One region of the Bradyrhizobium manausense genome, then DNA from elsewhere that is predicted to be linked to it. Evidence: predicted binding sites of a transcription regulator. Region 1 holds the regulator's gene; each other region holds the start of a gene.

Evidence for each region. The regulator HrcA, encoded in region 1, represses chaperone genes, less so after heat shock. The targets are predictions, from matches to a motif close to GTTAGCACTCNCNNNNNGNGAGTGCTAAC.
Region 2: JQ631_RS27400 (co-chaperone GroES) is a predicted target of HrcA. The motif match lies at 4,318-4,346, and genes of this name have one in related genera.
Region 3: JQ631_RS14620 (co-chaperone GroES) is a predicted target of HrcA. The motif match lies at 2,374-2,402, and genes of this name have one in related genera.

Annotation. Positions count from the first base shown of each region.
Region 1 is NZ_JAFCJI010000001.1:3,987,847-3,994,382, forward strand. It holds gene pncA (bifunctional nicotinamidase/pyrazinamidase) at 43-765, shown strand; gene grpE (nucleotide exchange factor GrpE) at 836-1,441, opposite strand; gene hrcA (heat-inducible transcriptional repressor HrcA) at 1,539-2,627, opposite strand; gene rph (ribonuclease PH) at 2,796-3,509, shown strand; gene rdgB (RdgB/HAM1 family non-canonical purine NTP pyrophosphatase) at 3,521-4,156, shown strand; gene hemW (radical SAM family heme chaperone HemW) at 4,173-5,357, shown strand; gene JQ631_RS19040 (penicillin-binding protein activator) at 5,384-6,536, opposite strand, start outside.
Region 2 is NZ_JAFCJI010000003.1:146,587-153,122, reverse strand. It holds gene JQ631_RS27420 (cysteine hydrolase family protein) at 1-318, opposite strand, end outside; gene JQ631_RS27415 (LysR family transcriptional regulator) at 447-1,280, shown strand; gene lepB (signal peptidase I) at 1,402-2,148, shown strand; gene groL (chaperonin GroEL) at 2,275-3,915, opposite strand; gene JQ631_RS27400 (co-chaperone GroES) at 3,961-4,275, opposite strand; gene JQ631_RS27395 (usg protein) at 4,656-4,943, shown strand; gene JQ631_RS27390 (cupin domain-containing protein) at 5,092-5,631, shown strand; gene JQ631_RS27385 (rhomboid family intramembrane serine protease) at 5,997-6,536, shown strand, end outside.
Region 3 is NZ_JAFCJI010000001.1:3,047,102-3,053,637, forward strand. It holds gene JQ631_RS14605 (L,D-transpeptidase) at 1-458, opposite strand, end outside; gene JQ631_RS14610 (protein phosphatase CheZ) at 772-1,551, shown strand; gene JQ631_RS14615 (hypothetical protein) at 1,658-2,179, opposite strand; gene JQ631_RS14620 (co-chaperone GroES) at 2,498-2,794, shown strand; gene groL (chaperonin GroEL) at 2,912-4,543, shown strand; gene JQ631_RS14630 (hypothetical protein) at 4,686-5,897, shown strand; gene JQ631_RS14635 (META domain-containing protein) at 6,038-6,436, opposite strand.

The DNA.
Region 1 (6,536 bases):
CCATTGGATCAGCTTTAGATCATCCTGGAGGGGAGGCGTACGATGCTTAGTCGACGACAGATCTTGGCCGCACTGGGGACGACGGCGATTGCGAGCCTCGCTCCATCAGCATTGTTCGCAGCAGCGACGATCAAGCCGGACGATAGCTCGGCGCTTCTCGTGATCGACGTGCAGAACTGCTTCCTGCCGGGCGGCAGCCTCGCGGTGAAGGAAGGCGAGCAGGTCGTTCCCGTGATCAACAAGATGGCGAAAGCATTCTCGAACGTGGTGATGACGCAGGACTGGCACACGCCCGGCCACGTCTCGTTCGCGTCAGCGCATTCCGGCAAGAAGCCGTTCGAGACCATCGACCTGCCCTATGGCAAGCAGGTGCTGTGGCCCGACCATTGCGTGCAGGGCACCGATGGCGCGTCGCTGTCCAAGGACCTGTCGATCCCGCAGGCCGAGCTCATCATTCGCAAGGGCTTTCACAAGGACGTCGACAGCTATTCCGCGTTCCTCGAAGCCGACGGCAAGACAACGACGGGTCTTGCCGCCTATCTGAAGTCGCGCAAGATCAAGCGGGTCTTCGTCGCGGGTCTCGCCACCGACTTCTGCGTCGCCTGGACCGCGCTCGATGCGCGCAAGGCCGGCTTTGAGGTCTATGTCGTGGAAGACGCCTGCCGCGGTATCGACAATCAGGGCTCGCTGGCCAAGGCCTGGGCCGACATGGCCAAGGCCGGCGTGAAGCGGATCCAGTCTGCAGACATCGCGGTCAGCGCGTAAGGCGTTCGCGCAGTCATTCCGGGGCGGCTCGCAGAACCAACCCGGAATGACTCAACGGCTTTGACGCCGCTCAGTTCGCGTCGTTGCTGTTCGCAGCCGGCGCGGGCTTCACGCCACCCTTGGCGACGCCGACCAGCGCCGGGCGCAGCACGCGCTCGCCGATGGTGTAGCCGGCCTGCATGACCTGCACGACGGTGCCCGCGGGCACCGATGCATCGGGCACTTCGTACATCGCCTGCTGGAAGTTCGGGTCGAACTTCTGGCCCTGCGGATCAAACTTCTTCACGCCGTGCTTTTCCAGCGCGTTGAGCAGCGAACGCTCGGTGAGCTCGACGCCCTCAATCAGCGATGTCAGGCCTGGATCGGCGGTGGCACGCGCTTCCGCCGGAACGGCGTCGAGCGCGCGCTGGAGATTGTCGGCGATGTCGAGCACGTCGCGCGCAAAGCCGGTCACGCCGTACAGCTTGGAGTCGGCGACTTCCTTGGCGGTGCGCTTGCGCAGGTTTTCCATCTCCGCCAGCGTCCGCAACATGCGGTCGCGTGCCTCGGCGACTTCCTTCTGCAACAGCTCGACCGAGCCGGGCTCGGGATCGTCGGGCATGATGTAGGGCTTTGACACCACGGGCTCGCCGGTCGGAGCAGTCGTGTCTTCGGGTTGCCGGTCTCGATCGCTCATCGGCTCTCTTTTCGAATTCGTCTTACGGGATTTTTCTGGCCCGGATATCGTGCTTCGGGCGCCGAAAATCAAGCGCCCGTGATCGCTCAAATGCCGGTCAGCCCCCCAGAAGGCGGCTGACGATGCGGGCTGCGTAGTCCACGGTCGGGATCACACGGGCATAATTCAGCCGGGTCGGCCCGATCACGCCTAAAACACCGACGATGTGGCCGGCGGCATCCCGATAGGGCGAGATGATGGTGGAAGAGCCGGACAGCGAAAACAGCTTGTTTTCGCTGCCGATGAAGATTCTCACGCCTTCGGCGGTTTCGGCGCGGCCCAACAGATCGATCACGCCGCGCTTGGTCTCGAGATCCTCGAACAGCAGCCGCACCCTCTCGAGATCATCAAGCGCATGCAGATCTTCCAGCAGATTGGCGTGGCCGCGGACGATGAGCTGGCGATCCTCGCTCTCGCCGCCCGACCAGCTCGCGATTCCGGCCGCGATCACCTTTTGCGTCAATTGATCGAGCTCGGCCCGGGCCTCGCCCAGCGCGGTTTCGAGCTCGAGCCGCGCTTCGGCCAGCGTTCGGCCGCGAATCCGCGCATTGAGGAAATTGCCGGCCTCGGTGATCGCCGAGGAGGGAACTCCTGGCGGCAGTGTCAGCACGCGGTTTTCGACCTGGCCGTCCTCGCCGACCAGGATCACCAGCGCCTTCTCCGGTTCCAGGCGGACGAATTCGATGTGTTTCAGCCGGGCATTGGATTTCGGCGTCAGCACCACCGCGGCAGCGCGCGTCAGGCCGGAAAGCCGGGTCAGGGCCTGATCCAGCGCCGCCTCTACCGATTGCGCATGACCGACGGTGGCGAGCTGGCTCTGGATCGACTGGCGCTCGGCCTCATTGAGATCGCCGACCTGCATCAGGGCATCGACGAAGAAACGCAGGCCGAGTTCCGTCGGCAACCGGCCGGCCGAAGTATGCGGTGCATAGATCAGGCCGAGCTGTTCCAGATCGGCCATGACGTTGCGGACCGAGGCCGGCGACAGCGGCATCGCGATCAGGCGCGAGATGTTGCGCGACCCGACCGGCTCGCCGGTCGCGAGGTAGCTTTCGACAATTTGACGAAAGATGTCGCGGGAACGCTCGTTGAGCTGGGCGAGGCCTGCGCGCGGCGCGATCAGATTGATCGGATCGTGATGGGCCACAGACGATAACTCCTGTCAGTTGCTCGTAATTTGTCCATCCCGGGCGCGTCTGACAAGCGTGGCGTTTGCGGGGTGGCAAACCTGGGGTGAAAAAGCCTTGCTGCTCACCCTCACCCCCCCTACAAGCACCGCGAACAGCCTAACCCCGCGAGTTTTGGAGGATTTCCCATGCGGCCAAGCCGCCGTGCGCCCGACGAATTGCGCCCCGTGACGCTGGAGCGTGGCGTGGTCAAATATGCGGAAGGCTCCTGCCTCGTGAAATTCGGCGACACCCATGTGCTGGTGACCGCCACGCTGGAAGACCGCCTGCCGCCATGGCTGAAGGGCCAGGGCCGCGGCTGGGTCACCGCCGAATACGGCATGCTGCCGCGCGCGACCTCCGAACGCACCCGCCGCGAGGCCTCCGCCGGCAAGCAGAGCGGCCGCACCGTCGAGATTCAGCGCCTGATCGGCCGCTCGTTGCGCACTATTGTCGATCTCGAAGCGCTCGGTGAGCGCCAGATCACGGTCGATTGCGACGTGCTCCAGGCCGACGGCGGCACCCGCACCGCCTCGATCACCGGCGCCTGGGTCGCGCTCGCCGACTGCATCAACTGGATGAAGTCGCGCAACATGATCAAGGCCAACGTGATGCGCGACAATGTCGCCGCGATCTCCTGCGGCATCTACAAGGGCACGCCGGTGCTGGATCTCGACTATGCCGAGGATTCGGAAGCCGAGACCGATGCCAATTTCGTCATGACCGGCGATGGCCGCATTATCGAGGTCCAGGGCACCGCGGAACGCGAGCCATTCACGCAGGACGAGTTCCTGAAGCTGATCGCCCTGGCGCAGAAGGGCATCGCGCGTCTGGTGGACTTGCAGAAACTGGCTGTCGCGTAGTCAATAGAGCCATGCACCGCCGAATCACCGGAAAGCTCGTCATCGCGACCCACAATCCCGGCAAGCTCGCCGAGATGAAGGAGCTGCTCGCGCCTCACGGCATCGAGGTGGTGTCGGCCGGTGAGCTCGGCCTGCCCGAGCCTGACGAGACCGGCAACGACTTCCGCAGCAACGCCGCGATCAAGGCGATCGCAGCGGCGCAGGCGACCAAGCTTCCCGCTTTCGCCGATGATTCCGGCATCGTGGTCGACGCCCTCGACGGCGCGCCCGGCATCTACAGCGCGCGCTGGGCCGGACCGTCCAAGGATTTCGCCGCGGCGATGAAGCAGATCGAACGCCTGTTGCAGGAGCGCGGCGCCACCACGCCCGACAAGCGCAAGGCCCATTTCGTCTCCGCGCTCTGCGTCGCCTGGCCCGACGATCATCTCGAAGAGGTCGAGGCGCGCGTCGACGGCACGCTGGTGTGGCCGCCGCGCGGCACTGCCGGCTTCGGCTACGATCCGATGTTCTTGCCCGACGGTCACACGCGCACCTTCGGCGAGATGGAAAGCATCGAGAAGCACGGCCTGCCGCCGCTCGGCCTCGGCCTGTCGCACCGCGCCCGCGCCTTCGTGAAACTGGCGGAGATCTGCCTTGAGCCGCGCTAAAGCGTTTTCAAGCGAAGTGGACACCGGTTCGCGCCAGGAAAACGCGTCGAAACAAGAATCTGAAGCCTTTGGCGTCTACGTGCACTGGCCATTCTGCCTGTCGAAGTGCCCCTATTGCGACTTCAACAGCCATGTTCGCCACGCCGCGATCGACGAGGCGCGCTTTGCGTCCGCCTTCGCGCGCGAGATCGAAACCACTGCGCAGCGCTCGCCCGGCCGCGAGGTCACATCGATCTTTCTCGGCGGCGGCACGCCCTCGCTGATGCAGCCCGCAACGGTCGGCGCGGTGCTCGATGCCATCGGCAAGCACTGGACCGTCGCCAACGACGTCGAAGTCACACTGGAAGCGAACCCGACCAGCGTCGAAGCCACGCGCTTCGCCGGCTATCGCGCCGCCGGCGTCAACCGCGTCTCCCTCGGCGTGCAGGCGCTCGACGATGCCTCACTGAAAGCGCTCGGCCGCATGCACAGCGCGCGCGAGGCACTCGATGCCGTCGCCATCGCGCGCCGTTCGTTCGATCGTTACTCGTTCGATTTGATCTACGCCCGCCCCGACCAGACGCCGGCGATGTGGGCCGATGAGCTGCGTCTCGCCATCGACGAAGCGGCCGAGCATCTGTCGCTCTATCAATTGACGATCGAAGAAGGCACGCCGTTCTTCGGCCTGCACCAGGCCGGCAAGTTGAAGACACCAGAAGAAGCAGTCGCGCGCGCGCTCTACGATGTGACGCAGGAGACCTGCGACAAGCTCGGCCTGCCCGCCTACGAGATTTCCAACCACGCACGCCGCGGTGCCGAGTGCCGGCACAATCTGGTCTACTGGCGTGGCGAGGAATATGCCGGCATCGGTCCCGGCGCCCACGGCCGCCTCGACATCGACGGCGTGCGTCATGCGACCGCCACCGAGAAGCGGCCCGAAGCATGGCTGATGCGCGTCGAAAGCAGCGGCCACGGCGTCGTCACCGACGATCTCCTCAACAGCGAAGAGCGCGCCGACGAATTCCTGCTGATGGGATTGCGTCTGGCCGAAGGCATCGACCCCGAGCGCTACAAGGCTCTCTCCGGCCGCCCGCTCGATCCCAAACGCATCGCGCTGCTGCGCGAGGAAGGCGCGATCACGGTTGACGCGACGGGACGGCTGCGCGTGACCAGCAGCGGATTTCCGGTGCTCGATGCGGTGGTCGCGGATCTCGCCGCGTAACGCACCTAAAACAGCGTCGTCCTGAGCTACGCCCCGAAACTCTTCGGCGAGCCGGCGACCGCGACACCACCGCCCGTCGTCACCTTCATCACCGCGAGGCCCCGTTCATTCGTGCCATCTGCGCGGAAGCGGAACAGACCGTCGATGCCGGCGAAGCCGGAGGGGTTGGTGAGCACATCAGGAGAGAAACGCGTGGTGCCCTGCGTGCGCGCGAGGGCTGCCACAAGCGCGACCGCGTCATAGGCGAGCGTGGCGGTGCGGATCGGCTCGGCGCCGTATTTGGTGCGGTAGCGGCCGGAGAAAGCACGAAAACCGGCCGGATCGGGCGCAGCATAGAGGCCGCCTTGCAACGCCGGGCTCGCATAGACGCGCGGGCTATCCCACAGGCCGGTGCCGAGCATCTGGATGTTGCGCAAATTCGCGCCCGCTGCAGTCATCGCATCCGCGACCGAAACGACGGCATCACCGTCATCGGCAATGAACAGCGCGTCCGCACTGCCGAGCTGCTGTGCCACGGTGCGCGCCGGCGTGGCGCGATCGGAGCCGTATTTCTCGAACGCGACGACCCGACCGCCGCGCCTGGGCACCGCGGCCTTCACAGCGGCTTCGACGACATTGCCATAGGCATTGTCGGGCACGAGCACAGCGACGGAACGTTTGCCGATGCTGGCGGAGTATTCGATGATGCGGTTGACGTCGGACTCCGGCAGGAAGCTCAGGAGATAAACGCCACGGCCGGCGATGCTGGAGTCGGTCGAGAATGCGATCACGGAAATGCCGCGCGTGCGCGCGACCTGCGCCACTGCCGGCACCGACTGTGCGAACAGCGGCCCCAGAATGATCTCGGCGCCTTCGTCGACCGCCTGCTGTGCGCCGGCTTGCGCGCCTTGCGGGCTGCCGTTGTCGTCCTTGATCAGGAGCTGGATGTTCGGGTTCTGGAACTCGGCCAGCGCCATCTCGGCGGCGTTACGCATGGATTGCGCGGCGAGCCCGGCATTGCCGGCAGCCGAGAGCGGCAGGATCACGCCAACCTTCACGCCGCCGGTACCGGCGGTCGTCGCCTGCTGCGGCGGCCCGGCCGGCTGGGCCGGAGGCGACGAGCTGCCGAACTGGCTGAGGCTCTGCTGCACGCCGGCGCAGGCCGACAGCAAGGGCGTGCCGAGCAGCAGGCCAAGCGCA
Region 2 (6,536 bases), on a different contig from region 1:
ATTGGGCAGTTCCTTCTCGATCACGAGTTCACCGGCGCGGGGCGTGAGCTCGGCGACGATGGCGCCACGGTCGGCGCCGCGATCGAACAGGCTGCCCGCCTTGCCGCGATGGGCAATATGGATGATCGCCGCGTTTGCCTCGCGCGCCCTTGCCAGCAGGGCAGCAGCCCGGACAATCGCGGGCTTGGCGTCGGGCAAGGCGAGGGGGCCCGCGAGATATTCGTTCTGGATGTCGATCAGCACCAGTGCGGCCTCGCCGAGGCGCGGCGGGTTGAGGTCAGCGCCGGCGAGCTGGAGCAGGGTCTTTGCGGTCGTCATGGTTTGGCAATCTCCGGGGAAGAAAGGCCGGGCCAGCATAGCGCCGCGACCGCCTGCCGATATGCAGGGATATTGCAGCGGGTGGCTGCGATATTGCAGGCTGCTCACGGCCGATGTAGCCTCACCCCATGAACTGGGATGATCTCCGCATCATCGCCGCCGTCAGGGACGAGGGCACCTATGCGGGCGCCAGCGTGCGGCTGCGCATCGACGAGACCACGGTCGGGCGCAGGCTGTCGCGCATCGAGCGCGCGCTCGGTCTGCGCCTGTTCGAGGCCGCCGATGGTGTCCGCAAGCCAACGCGACAATGCGAGGCGGTGCTGGCGCATGTCGAGGCGATGGCGGCACATGCCGCCGAGATCGGCCGCGTCGGCGAAAGCCTGGCCGGTCCGGTGGGACGCCTGCGCATCGCCACCACCAACACGGTTGCCGAGGAAGTGCTGTCGCCGCGCGCGAGCGACTTCCTGCGCATCAATCCCGGGCTGACACTGCAATTTCTGACATCGAGCGAAAACGTCAAGTTCTCGCGCTGGGAGGCCGATCTCGCCATCCGTCTGCGCAAGCCGGACAAGGGCGATTTTGCGATCTCCAAGCTCGGCGACATCAAGCTCTATTATTTCGAGCCCGTCGCAACCGAGGGCGAGCCGATGCTGTGCGCCTATCCGGATGAGCTCGGGACCATTCCCGAGATGCAATTCCTGCGCGCCAGAAAAGCGCGTGCGCGCTGCATCACAGACAACGTCCGCGTCATCCGCAATTTGATCCGCGCCCATCAGGCTTCAGGCGTGTTGCCGGAGCACAGCTGCGCGGATCTGCTCGGCGATCGCCGCCTGCGCGCCACGCTGCTGCCGAAGCGGCGCGATGCCTGGCTGCTCGTGCAAAACCACCTCAAGCGCGACGCCGCAACGCGGGTGACGATCGACTGGGTGCGGGGGTGTTTTCAGGAGATGTCGCGCGCGTGACATGATTCCGGGCTCATGGCCTCATGAACGTGATTGAGGTGCTGCGCGACGAATTTGGAGGATTGCCTACGCGCGAAGGTTGCGCGATCTTGCTGCGACCACGGTCTATATCGGACAGGCGATGACCATTGTTGAGGACACGATCCGGCCGCGGGCCAAGTCCGGCGAATGGAAAGCGATCGTTATCCTGATCCTGCTTGTGCCCGTGCTGTGGTCGCCACCCCTCCTGTTCCGCGTCTTCCTGTATCAGCCGTTCAACATCCCCTCCGGCTCGATGATGCCGACGTTGATCGTCGGTGACTACATCTTCGCCGCCAAATATGCCTATGGCTACGGCCGCTATTCGTTTCCCTTCGCGCCGTCATTCATCTCCGGCCGCTTTCGCGCTGCTGATCCCGCCTATGGCGACGTCGTCGTGTTCACGACGCCAAGGGACACCACGGTCGACTATGTCAAGCGCGTGGTCGGGTTGCCCGGTGATCGCATCCAGATGCGGCAGGGTCAGCTTGTCCTGAACGACAAGCCCGTCGCGCGCGTCGCGCTGAAGGACGCAGCTGCCGGCTCTGCCTGCGGCGGCGAGGCCGGTACACGGGTCAAGCGCTGGCGCGAGACCATGCCGAACGGCGCGAGCTATATCACCTACGACTGCGTCGACAACGGCTTCGCCGACAACACCGAGGTCTTCACCGTGCCTCCTGGCCATTTCTTCGGGCTCGGCGACAACAGAGACAACTCCGCCGACAGCCGCTTCAAATCGTCTATGGGCTTCATCCCGATGGACAATCTCATCGGCAAGGTGACGCGGATCTTCTGGTCGCTGGATTCCCGAGGCGAGCTGCGTCCGGAGCGGCTGGGGAAGGTGAGATAGCCACCGTCATTCCGGGCTCGCGCTTTGCGCGCCCCGGAATGACGAGGGGAGAGAGCTGGGCCCGCCCCGCAAACAAAAACCCCGGCATCGCTGCCGGGGTTTCGTAGTCCTTGAGGTGGCTGAACCTTAGAAGTCCATGCCGCCCATGCCGCCGCCCGGGGGCATCGCGGGACCTGCGCCGCCCTTCTTGGGCAGCTCGGCGACCATGGCTTCCGTGGTGATCAAGAGAGCCGCAACCGAAGCTGCGTTCTGGATCGCGGTGCGGACCACCTTGGTCGGGTCGATGATGCCCTTGGTGACGAGGTTGACGTACTCGCCGCTCTGGGAGTCGAAGCCGTAAGCGTAGGTCTTGTTCTCCAGGATCTTGCCGACGATCACCGAACCGTCTTCACCGGCGTTGATCGCGATCTGGCGAGCGGGAGCCGACAGGGCCTTGCGAACGATCTCGACGCCGGTCTTCTGGTCGTCGTTCTTGGTGCGCAGGCCCTTGAGCTGCTCGGAAGCACGGAGCAGGGCGACGCCGCCGCCCGGGACGATGCCTTCCTCGACAGCCGCGCGGGTCGCATGCATCGCGTCATCAACGCGATCCTTGCGCTCCTTCACCTCGACCTCGGTCGCGCCGCCGACGCGGATCACCGCGACGCCGCCAGCGAGCTTGGCGAGACGCTCCTGGAGCTTCTCACGGTCGTAGTCCGAGGTGGTTTCCTCGATCTGCGCCTTGATCTGGGCCACGCGCGCCTCGATGTCGGCCTTCTTGCCGGCACCGTTGACGATCGTGGTGTTCTCCTTGTCGATCATCACCTTCTTGGCGCGACCGAGCATGTTGAGCGTGACGTTCTCGAGCTTGATGCCGAGATCTTCCGAGATCGCCTGGCCGCCGGTCAGGATCGCGATGTCCTGCAGCATGGCCTTGCGGCGATCGCCGAAGCCCGGAGCCTTGACGGCCGCGACCTTGAGGCCGCCGCGGAGGCGGTTCACGACCAGGGTCGCGAGGGCTTCACCCTCGACGTCCTCGGCGACGATGACCAGCGGCTTGCCGGTCTGCACCACGGCCTCGAGCAGCGGGAGCAGCTCGTTCAGCGAGGAGAGCTTCTTCTCGTTGATGAGGATGTAGGCGTCGTCCATCTCAACGCGCATCTTGTCGGCGTTGGTGACGAAGTAGGGCGAGATGTAGCCGCGGTCGAACTGCATGCCCTCGACGACGTCGAGTTCGGTCTCGAGCGACTTGGCTTCCTCGACGGTGATGACACCCTCGTTGCCGACCTTCTTCATGGCGTCGGAGAGGAACTTGCCGATCTCCTGGTCGCCGTTCGCCGAGATGGTGCCGACCTGGGCGATCTCGTCGTTCGAGGTGACCTTCTTGGAGTTCTTGACGAGGTCCGCGACGACGGCTTCGACCGCGAGGTCGATACCGCGCTTGAGGTCCATCGGGTTCATGCCGGCGGCAACCGACTTGGCGCCTTCACGCACGATCGCCTGGGCGAGCACGGTGGCGGTGGTGGTGCCGTCGCCGGCCGCGTCAGCGGACTTGGAGGCGACTTCGCGCACCATCTGCGCGCCCATGTTCTCGAACTTGTCGTCGAGCTCGATCTCCTTGGCGACGGTGACGCCGTCCTTGGTGATGCGGGGAGCGCCGAACGACTTGTCGAGCACGACGTTGCGGCCCTTCGGACCGAGCGTGACCTTCACCGCGTTGGCGAGAATGTCGACGCCGCGCAGCATCTTGTCGCGCGCTTCAACCGAGAATTTGACTTCTTTGGCTGCCATCTGGAATTTTCCTTGAGATGTATGACTGGAGGGAGAGAGGGGCTGTTAGGCCGCCTTCTTCTTGGAAGCGGGGACGTCGAGGACGCCCATGATGTCGCTTTCCTTCATGATCAGCAGATCGACGCTGTCGATCTTCACTTCGGTGCCGGACCACTTGCCGAACAGCACGCGGTCGCCGACCTTCAGGTCGATCGGGATCAGCTTGCCGGCCTCGTCGCGGCCACCCGGGCCAACGGCGACGACTTCACCCTGGGAGGGCTTTTCCTTGGCAGTGTCGGGGATGATGATGCCGCCGGCGGTCTTCTCTTCTGCGTCGATACGCTTGACCACGACGCGGTCGTGAAGCGGACGGAATTTCATGCAGCTCTCCTAAGCTTTTGCACGAGTTGAGGATTTTTGGTCGTTAGCAATCTGTGCCCGCGAGTGCTAGCACAGGCGAGGCTGAAATAGGACAGGAATTTTGCGGGGGCAAGGGCTTCTAGCAGAAAATTCGGCACTCTGAAGGCTGAAGTGCCAAATCTCTTTACCATCGTTAACCGAATGGCCGGGCCGTATTAGCACGGAGCCGCCTCTGCTGCTAAAGCATTGAATTTCAACAACTTGTTAAACTTTTGGGCTTGAGATGGATTGTCAGTTTGCGTCACATTTCTCTCATGTGAGCGCATCTCCACCGGGTGGCTCGTCAAGAGGCGTACCGGATCAAGCCACCCCCTGAATGCGCTCCTGCAAAGGAGGTTGGCATGGGATTGCGGGTTGGGGGCGTTTCCGAGGATTTCCGGAAACAGCTGCTGGGCTACGGGCTGACGACGGCCCAAATTCTCTACCGGATGCCGGATCATCGCTCGCTGCTGCAGACCTATGTCTGGCAGGACTACGACATGTTTCCGAAGTTTCCGGCGCTGAGCGACTTCCTCGCTTTCTGGCAGCAGAAGCTCGACGGTCCGCTGCATTCGGTGACGGTCGCGCATTCCAAGCTGATCAAGCCGGCCGAGCTCCGCGCCGTCGACGGCGTGTTCCGGTTGAATTGAAGGCTAGCGCGTAGGATGGGTAGAGCGCGAAGCGAAGCCCATCGCCTTCGCATGCCCTGGGGGATGATGGGTTTCGCAAGAGCTCTACCCATCCTACGAACCTTCGTTCCGTGCTAGCCTCCGCTCATAACAACAGGGAGGCCGGCCCATGGCCAAAAAAACAAAGTCGCGCAGCGCTGTCCAGACCGCGGTGAAGAAGCGGAGCGGCGCCAGGCCCGCCGCGCGCTCCTCGGCACGCAAGGCCGTGAAATCGAAAGCCCGCGCGACCTCGCTCAAGACTGCGGCAAAGAAACCCGCGCGTCCCAAGCAGCGCATCGCTATCAGCCACCACCGCGAGGAAGACTTCAAAGCCGACGGCCTGCGCACTTACGCAAAGTACCGCGACCTCGGCATTGCCGCCGCCAGCCACGGCCTCGCGCAAGCCCACGTGATCCGCCTGCAGGGTCCTTGCGATCCGGCCGAGGTGTCGAAGCTGCATTTTCACGCCGTCGACTTCCAGATGGTCTACGTCCTCAAGGGCTGGGTGAAGACCTACATGGACGGGCAGGGCGAGACCTTGATGCAGGAAGGCAGTGCCTGGACCCAGCCGCCGAAGATCAAGCACATGATCCTGGACTATTCGGACGACGTTGAGCTGCTCGAAGTGATCCTGCCGGCGGAGTTCAAGACGGTGGAGTTGAAGGCGTAGACGCTGTCGGGAGGAGCGCACACCTCTCTCGTCTCGTCATTGCGAGGAGCCCTCGCGACGAAGCAATCCAGATTGCCTCCACGGATGCAGACTGGATTGCTTCGCTGCGCTCGCAACAACGCGGAGATCTACCGACACACAATCCCTAAAAAGCGCCCGATCCGGGAAACCGCGCCATTACCAATCGGACGGTTTCAGCCGCCCGAACGGCGGCCGCTAACCCGATCGAAAATATCCCTCATGTCAACTCAAGGATGTGAACATGCGGGAATGCTTTCATGACGACTTTTGGTCGACGCGGCGTCGTAGCACCAGCCCCAAGAGCCTCCCTTCAATCCGTTGCCGCGCCGACCGCTCCCGTGGTCATGCGCGACGACGATGGATCCTCGTCCAGCGAGGGCTCGCTTTTCCGCGACAACAAGCTTCTCTCCGACATTCCTTTCCTCACCATTGGCCTGATCTTCGGTTTGCTGCTGATCTACGCGCTGCAGCGCAGTCTGGCCATCGACGTTGGGCCCGACGGCTCGCTCGATGTCCGCTCGCTGATCGCCTATGGCGCGTCAGGCCATGATCTCGTTGTCGGACGGGGAGAGTGGTGGCGGATCGGCCTTGCGCCGCTTCTGCACGGCAGCCAATGGCACCTCATAGGCAACTGCGTCGCGCTGTTCATCGTCGGCGTCAGGCTGGAGAGCCTGATCGGTCGTGGCTGGTTTTCGCTGATCTTCGTCGCCAGTGCGGTGGCCGGGGAGATTGGCTCGCTCCTGGGCAACGGCCCCGGCACGGTGAGCGTCGGCGCCTCCGGCGCCATTACCGGGCTCATCGCCGCGCTGTTCGTCGCGAGCTTCGATCCCGAAGCGGATGCCGATCAAACAATATCGAGACTGAAGACGTCGCTGTTCTTCGGT
Region 3 (6,536 bases), 940 kb from region 1:
AGGAACTTGTTGCTGGAATCGACGACGATCGTGCCGGCACTTTCCTTGCCGCTATAATCAACGAGTTGTTTCTCGAATTTCGGGTCGAACGGGCGCTGCCGCGGATCGATCGCCTCCTGCTGATAGCTTGCGCCTTGCTGATAACCATTCTGCATCTGCGGATCGCCCATCGGCGGCAGACGGCGCGGATCGTTGTAGGCGGGCTGCTGCTGATAGATCGACTGCTGCGGCGCATAGGCCGGACCGCGGCCGGGTCCGTCACCGAACAGAAACTCGATGAAGCCGCCGCCCATGTTGGCATTGGAGGCGACGCGCACCGGCGCCGGGGCGCCGCGCGGCTGGTAGAGCACCGCGGGCGGATCGTTCGGCACGGTATTGTCGAAGGCGCTCGCGCGATCAGCGCCGACAATGAAGGCGCATGCGCTGCCGAGCAGCGCGACAGACATTTTCTTGAACATCGACGTACTCTGTACTGTTTCGTCTTGTTGCATTCGCCGCCGAACGCGTTGGCTGGATCCGCGTCCTCGACGTGGTCAATAAAGAGCAAACTCCGTTTCGTTTGGTAAACGGAGCGGGCGTTTCGATTCACCACGTCGCGAATGACGCGGCAATTTGGCGATCAGCGTTTATTTTCGATGAAGGGCGAAGGCTCATGGTTAATCGTGCGTTTGCGCGGCGTCGCGCGCGACCGCGCAACAGTTCCTGCTGTGAACCTCGTGTTAAATCGGCTCTGTCTACAAAGGCGCGTGAATGAGGTGGGGGGAGTTCCTGATGGCTGTTCACCGCAAGCGTTTTCGTGTCGAGGATATCGCCGGTGGCGAGATGCCAGTTCTAGACGTGACTGAAGAGGCCGGCCCGATGCATAGTGAAATCATGGCGGAGCTGCGCGCGATCCGCGCACAGATGGCGAAGAGCAGCGTGCCCCTGTCCGGCAGCGCAGCCATGGCCGCGATCGACGCCTCCACTGCCCAAGAGCTTTCCGACGCCCGCACGATGCTCGATACCTATCGGGCCCAGATCGAGCAGTGCGAGAAGCTGAAGGTCGAGCTCGACCTCATCCATGACGCCATCGACCGCACCAAGCGCGAAATCGCGACCCTGCACGGCAAGAGCTTCGACGGCGGCGAGATGGCCAAGGTCAATGGCGAGCTCGGCGCGGTGGTCGGCGGCACCGAACAGGCGACCCAGCAAATTCTCGAAGCCGCCGAATCGATCGACCAGGCGGCTTCCGCCCTCTCCAAGGTCGACTCGGCCGACCAGCAGCAGCGCCTCGCCGACGACATCCAGGAACGCGTCATCTCGATCTTCGAAGCCTGCAACTTCCAGGACCTGACCGGCCAGCGCATCAGCAAGGTCATGACCACGATGAAGTTCATCGAGCAGCACATCAATTCGATGATGGACATCTGGGGCGGCGTGGACGCGATCAAGTCCCACGCGCCTGCTCAGGTCGACACCCGCAGCGATGACGACAAGCTCCTCAACGGCCCGAAGCTCGCCGGCGACGTCGGCCACGCCTCGCAGGACGACATCGACGCGCTGTTCGACTAAGCGAATACGGCAGACCGACATAGAAAACGCCGGCGAGAGCCGGCGTTTTTTGTTTTTGCCGTCATTGCGAGGAGCAATGCGACGAATCGTTAGGCCGGCACCCCGATCACGCCCTTGGGCCGCAGCGGACGTAGACCATGTTGCCGTAGCGGGTGGCGGCGTCCTTGTCGACGAAGCGGGTGATCATGACGCGGCCGTCGAAGGAGACGATCTCGCGGTCCTGCTCGCCCGGCGTCGGGCCGGAGGGGCCGATATAGTTCTTGCCGCCCGGCGAGCCCTTCAGCCGCAGTTCCTGCGGCGTGGCCTGGTCGGCGAGATGCATGACCACGCCGCCGGAGGAACCGGCGCCGATCACGTAGGGATTTTTGCACTGCGCCCGCGCGGCCGCCTCGGTGCGGGCGCGGTCGGCCGGGTTCTGGAACGAGGCGAGGCCCCAGCGGCCGACGATCTCGTCGGCACGGATCGAGGCCGGCATTTCGGGCGCGACACCGGGTTCGGCCTCGGGCGCCGGCTGGGACGACGAGAAGGACGGCAGGCTCATGCCGCCGCCGCAGGCGCCCAGCAGTAGCGCCAGGCAAGAGGCCACGGCCCAATTGGCAACCGTGCGCGCGTGAGCTGAACTGATCATGGCATTCCCCCGAACAAGACCATGGCCGCATCCCTCCCGCAGCCAAGCGCAAAACCACTGCCAGAGCAATGACGTCTTAATATACGCCTGCGCCCCGAACGAGTTTCTATTGCCACCATCCTATATCCGCCTCACCAATCGCTTAACCACCTTTGCTTGACAGCATCGCAGCCAAGCCATATCCCCTGCGCACTATTAGCACTCGAAAAGACCGATTGCTAAGGGCGTCGTTCGATCCTCGGAAAGAGGGTGGACGGAAGCCCCGCCCCCACCCACATCCGCTGCTTTCGGGACAGCGAGCCTCCAAAGGGAAACGTCATGGCTAAGTCCAAATTTCGTCCGCTGCATGACCGTGTCGTGGTCAAACGTATCGACGCCGAGGAAAAGTCCAAGGGCGGCATCATCATCCCCGACAGCGCCAAGGAAAAGCCGTCCCAGGGCGAAGTCGTCGCCGTCGGCCCCGGCGGCCGCGACGAGGCTGGCAAGCTGACCCCGATCGACCTCAAGGTCGGCGACCGCGTGCTGTTCGGCAAGTGGTCGGGCACCGAGGTCAAGATCGACAACGAAGATCTCCTGATCATGAAGGAGTCGGACATCATGGGCGTGTTGGCCTAAGGCCATCAGCCTGAACGGCCGCTGAATGCCATGCCCGGATCATCAGGTCCGGGCATCCATCATTCCGCCTGATATCACCACGCACGACACATCACGACACAACAGGGATTGCAGACCATGGCTGCCAAGGACGTCAAGTTTTCCGGAGACGCGCGCGATCGCATGCTGCGCGGCGTCGACATTCTCGCCAACGCCGTCAAGGTAACGCTCGGCCCGAAGGGCCGCAACGTCCTGATCGAGAAGTCGTTCGGCGCGCCCCGCATCACCAAGGACGGCGTCACCGTCGCCAAGGAGATCGAGCTCGAGGACAAGTTCGAGAACATGGGCGCCCAGATGGTGCGTGAGGTCGCCTCCAAGACCAACGACCTCGCCGGCGACGGCACCACCACCGCGACCGTGCTGGCCCAGGCCATCGTGCGCGAAGGCGCCAAGGCGGTTGCCGCGGGCATGAACCCGATGGACCTCAAGCGCGGCATCGACACCGCGGTTGCGGCCGTCATCAAGGACATTGAAAAGCGCGCCAAGCCGGTCGCCGCCTCCTCCGAAGTCGCCCAGGTCGGCACCATCTCGTCCAACGGCGATGCCGCCATCGGCAAGATGATCGCCCAGGCGATGCAGAAGGTCGGCAACGAGGGCGTCATCACCGTCGAAGAGAACAAATCGATCGAGACCGAAGTCGACATCGTCGAGGGCATGAAGTTCGACCGCGGCTATCTCAGCCCCTACTTCGTCACCAATCCCGAGAAGATGACCGCCGAGCTCGAGGACGCCTACATCCTCCTGCACGAGAAGAAGCTGTCCGGCCTGCAGGCCATGCTGCCGGTGCTGGAAGCCGTGGTGCAGTCGGGCAAGCCGCTCGTCATCATCGCCGAGGACGTCGAGGGCGAGGCGCTCGCGACACTGGTCGTCAACCGCCTGCGCGGCGGCCTCAAGGTTGCCGCCGTCAAGGCGCCGGGCTTCGGTGATCGCCGCAAGGCCATGCTGGAAGACCTCGCGATCCTGACCGGCGGCCAGCTGATCTCCGAAGACCTCGGCATGAAGCTCGAGAACGTCACGGTGAAGATGCTGGGTCGCGCCGGCAAGGTCGTGATCGACAAGGAGAACACCACGATCGTCAAGGGCGCCGGCAAGAAGCCGGAGATCGAGGCCCGTGTCGGCCAGATCAAGGCCCAGATCGAGGAGACCACCTCGGACTACGACCGTGAGAAGCTCCAGGAGCGCCTGGCCAAGCTCGCCGGCGGCGTCGCGGTGATCCGCGTCGGCGGCGCGACCGAGATCGAGGTCAAGGAGAAGAAGGACCGCGTGGAGGACGCACTCAACGCCACCCGCGCCGCGGTGCAGGAAGGCATCGTCCCCGGCGGCGGCGTGACGCTGCTGCGCGCCAAGAAGGCGGTCGGCCGTCTTACCAACGCCAATGCCGACGTCCAGGCCGGCATCAACATCGTGCTGAAGGCGCTGGAAGCCCCGATCCGCCAGATCTCCGAGAACGCGGGCGTGGAAGGCTCGATCGTCGTCGGCAAGATCCTCGAGAGCAAGTCCGAGACCTTCGGCTTCGACGCCCAGACCGAGGACTATGTCGACATGATCGAGAAGGGCATCATCGATCCTGCCAAGGTGGTGCGCACCGCGCTCCAGGACGCCTCCTCCGTGGCTGGCCTGCTGGTGACCACCGAGGCCATGGTCGCCGAGACGCCGAAGAAGGAAGCCGGGCCCGCCATGCCGGCCGGCGGCGGGATGGGTGGCTTCTAAGCCCCTCCTTCCGTTACAGTGTTGCGAAGGCCGCCTCCGGGCGGCCTTCTTTTTTGCCCATCTTGAGCCCCGCTTTCCGATTCAACCGGCGGCCAAAACCCACTACGGTGGCGCCCGATTCTTTGGTTCGAGGATTTCGTCAATGCGCGCGCTTCTGTTTTGCCCGACGGCTCTTTTGGCGGCCCTGTTCGTGATCTCGCCAGGGCTCGTATCTGCCCAGATGAAGCTGTCGCCGAAGGCCGCGGCGCCCGGCGGCACCGAGACCCGCTATTTCACCTCGATCGACGGCCTCATGGACGGCAATGCCGACGTGATCCTGAAGGAGACACGGCAGGGCAAGACGGTCACCGCGGCCGTGCTCGACGTCTGCTATTCCATCGCCAAGAATTCCGACCGCAAGGATCGCTTCGTCGTCAACCTCCAGGTCTCCGGCCAGACGCTGAGCGGAACGACGCAAAGCATCGGCGCGAAGGCGCCTGTTACGGTCAAGCTGACGCGCAAACCCACTGGCGACACCTTCGAATTCCGCGGCCAGATCGGCATCGGCCAGGCCGTGACCGAGGTGACCTCGCCTGACAATGCCGATCTCAGCGAGAAGGAATTTCTGGACAACCAGACCAGCGACGACGGCATCACGCCGCAGCCGAAGGACTTTACCGAAGTCTCGCCGGAGGCGATCGCGGTCAAGGTCAAGCTGGACAACGCCACCGACTTCCTCAAGAGCCTCAAGGGCCAGGACGTCGAGGTGACGCTGGCAAGTCTGTCGGTCGGATGCGACGCGCTGCGCGCCGGCGAGCAGACCATCAACATGTCGGTCGATCCGGAGCGCGCGGCCGCGCTGCTCGCGAAATTCAAGGCGATGCCAGGCGTCACGGCCGCGGGCTGGACCGCGGGTCTCGCCGAGATGGACCGCACCATCCGCATCGGAGCCGCCGACTGGCGCGACGGCGACAAGATCAACCGCGACAAGCTCGCCACCACGGTGGCCAACGTCCTGAGCAAGACGCTCGGAGCCAAGCCGGTCTCGCAGAGCTTCAGTCCCGCCACCGGCAAGCTCAAGCTCGTCTTCAAGCGACCGAACCAGGATTTTCCGGCGCTCGAGCTCACCGACACGATCGAGGTCTCGGGCCTTATCTCCGCCGACAAGCCGGGGACATCAGACAAGCTGATGCTCTGGATCGGCAGCCCGACGACCACGACCTCCGACGAGAGCAGCGGCGCAAAGCTCAACGTCTCGGACGACGCGACGGCTGATGAGGAAGGCGACCAGCCCGACGACAACGGCTCGATCGAAGCGCTCGTCAAGGAGCTGAAAGGCCAGCGCTGGGACGCCGACAAGTCGGTGTGGAAGTAAGCTCTCGTGCCCCGGACGCATCGCGGCGCGTCTTCAGCGGCGCGATGCAGAGCCGAAGCCCATCTCTCCCCGCGACTGCCGGATCCCGGCCCTGCGGAGCGTCACTTCGTGCCGCACCGCGTCCGGGACGCGCGCGAGGCTTAATTCCCGTTCTCGCGGAAGCGCAACGTCTTCGGGCCGACCAGTGTGAGTACGTCGCCCTGGCGCTTCCAGGTCTCGACGGCGGCGAGCGCGGCGACGAGATCGTCATCGGCCTGGGCTTTGGCCGGCGGACAGGACCGATCCTGAATTGCGCCGGGGACGAAGATTACCGTGTTGCCGGCGACCGAGAACTGGCCCTTGCCGCCCTTGCACCAGAGCTCGAGCACGACCTCGCCATTGTCGCCGATCTCGATGTTCGGAATCCGCTTCGAGCCGGGCTGCGGCACGGCCTCCAGCGTCATCTCGGTGCCGAAGGGAAAGCCCTCTTCCGCACGCGCGACGGCGGACATCACAAGCAACGCAGTCGCGGCACACACCATCTGCTTCAACGACACCATGAGACCTCTCGACCGACCGGATTTGCCGGGTCTTCTATAAGACGGCAAAGCCTTTGAGAAGCTTCGTCGGTTCACGACACAGAAATCCCCGCGGGAGATC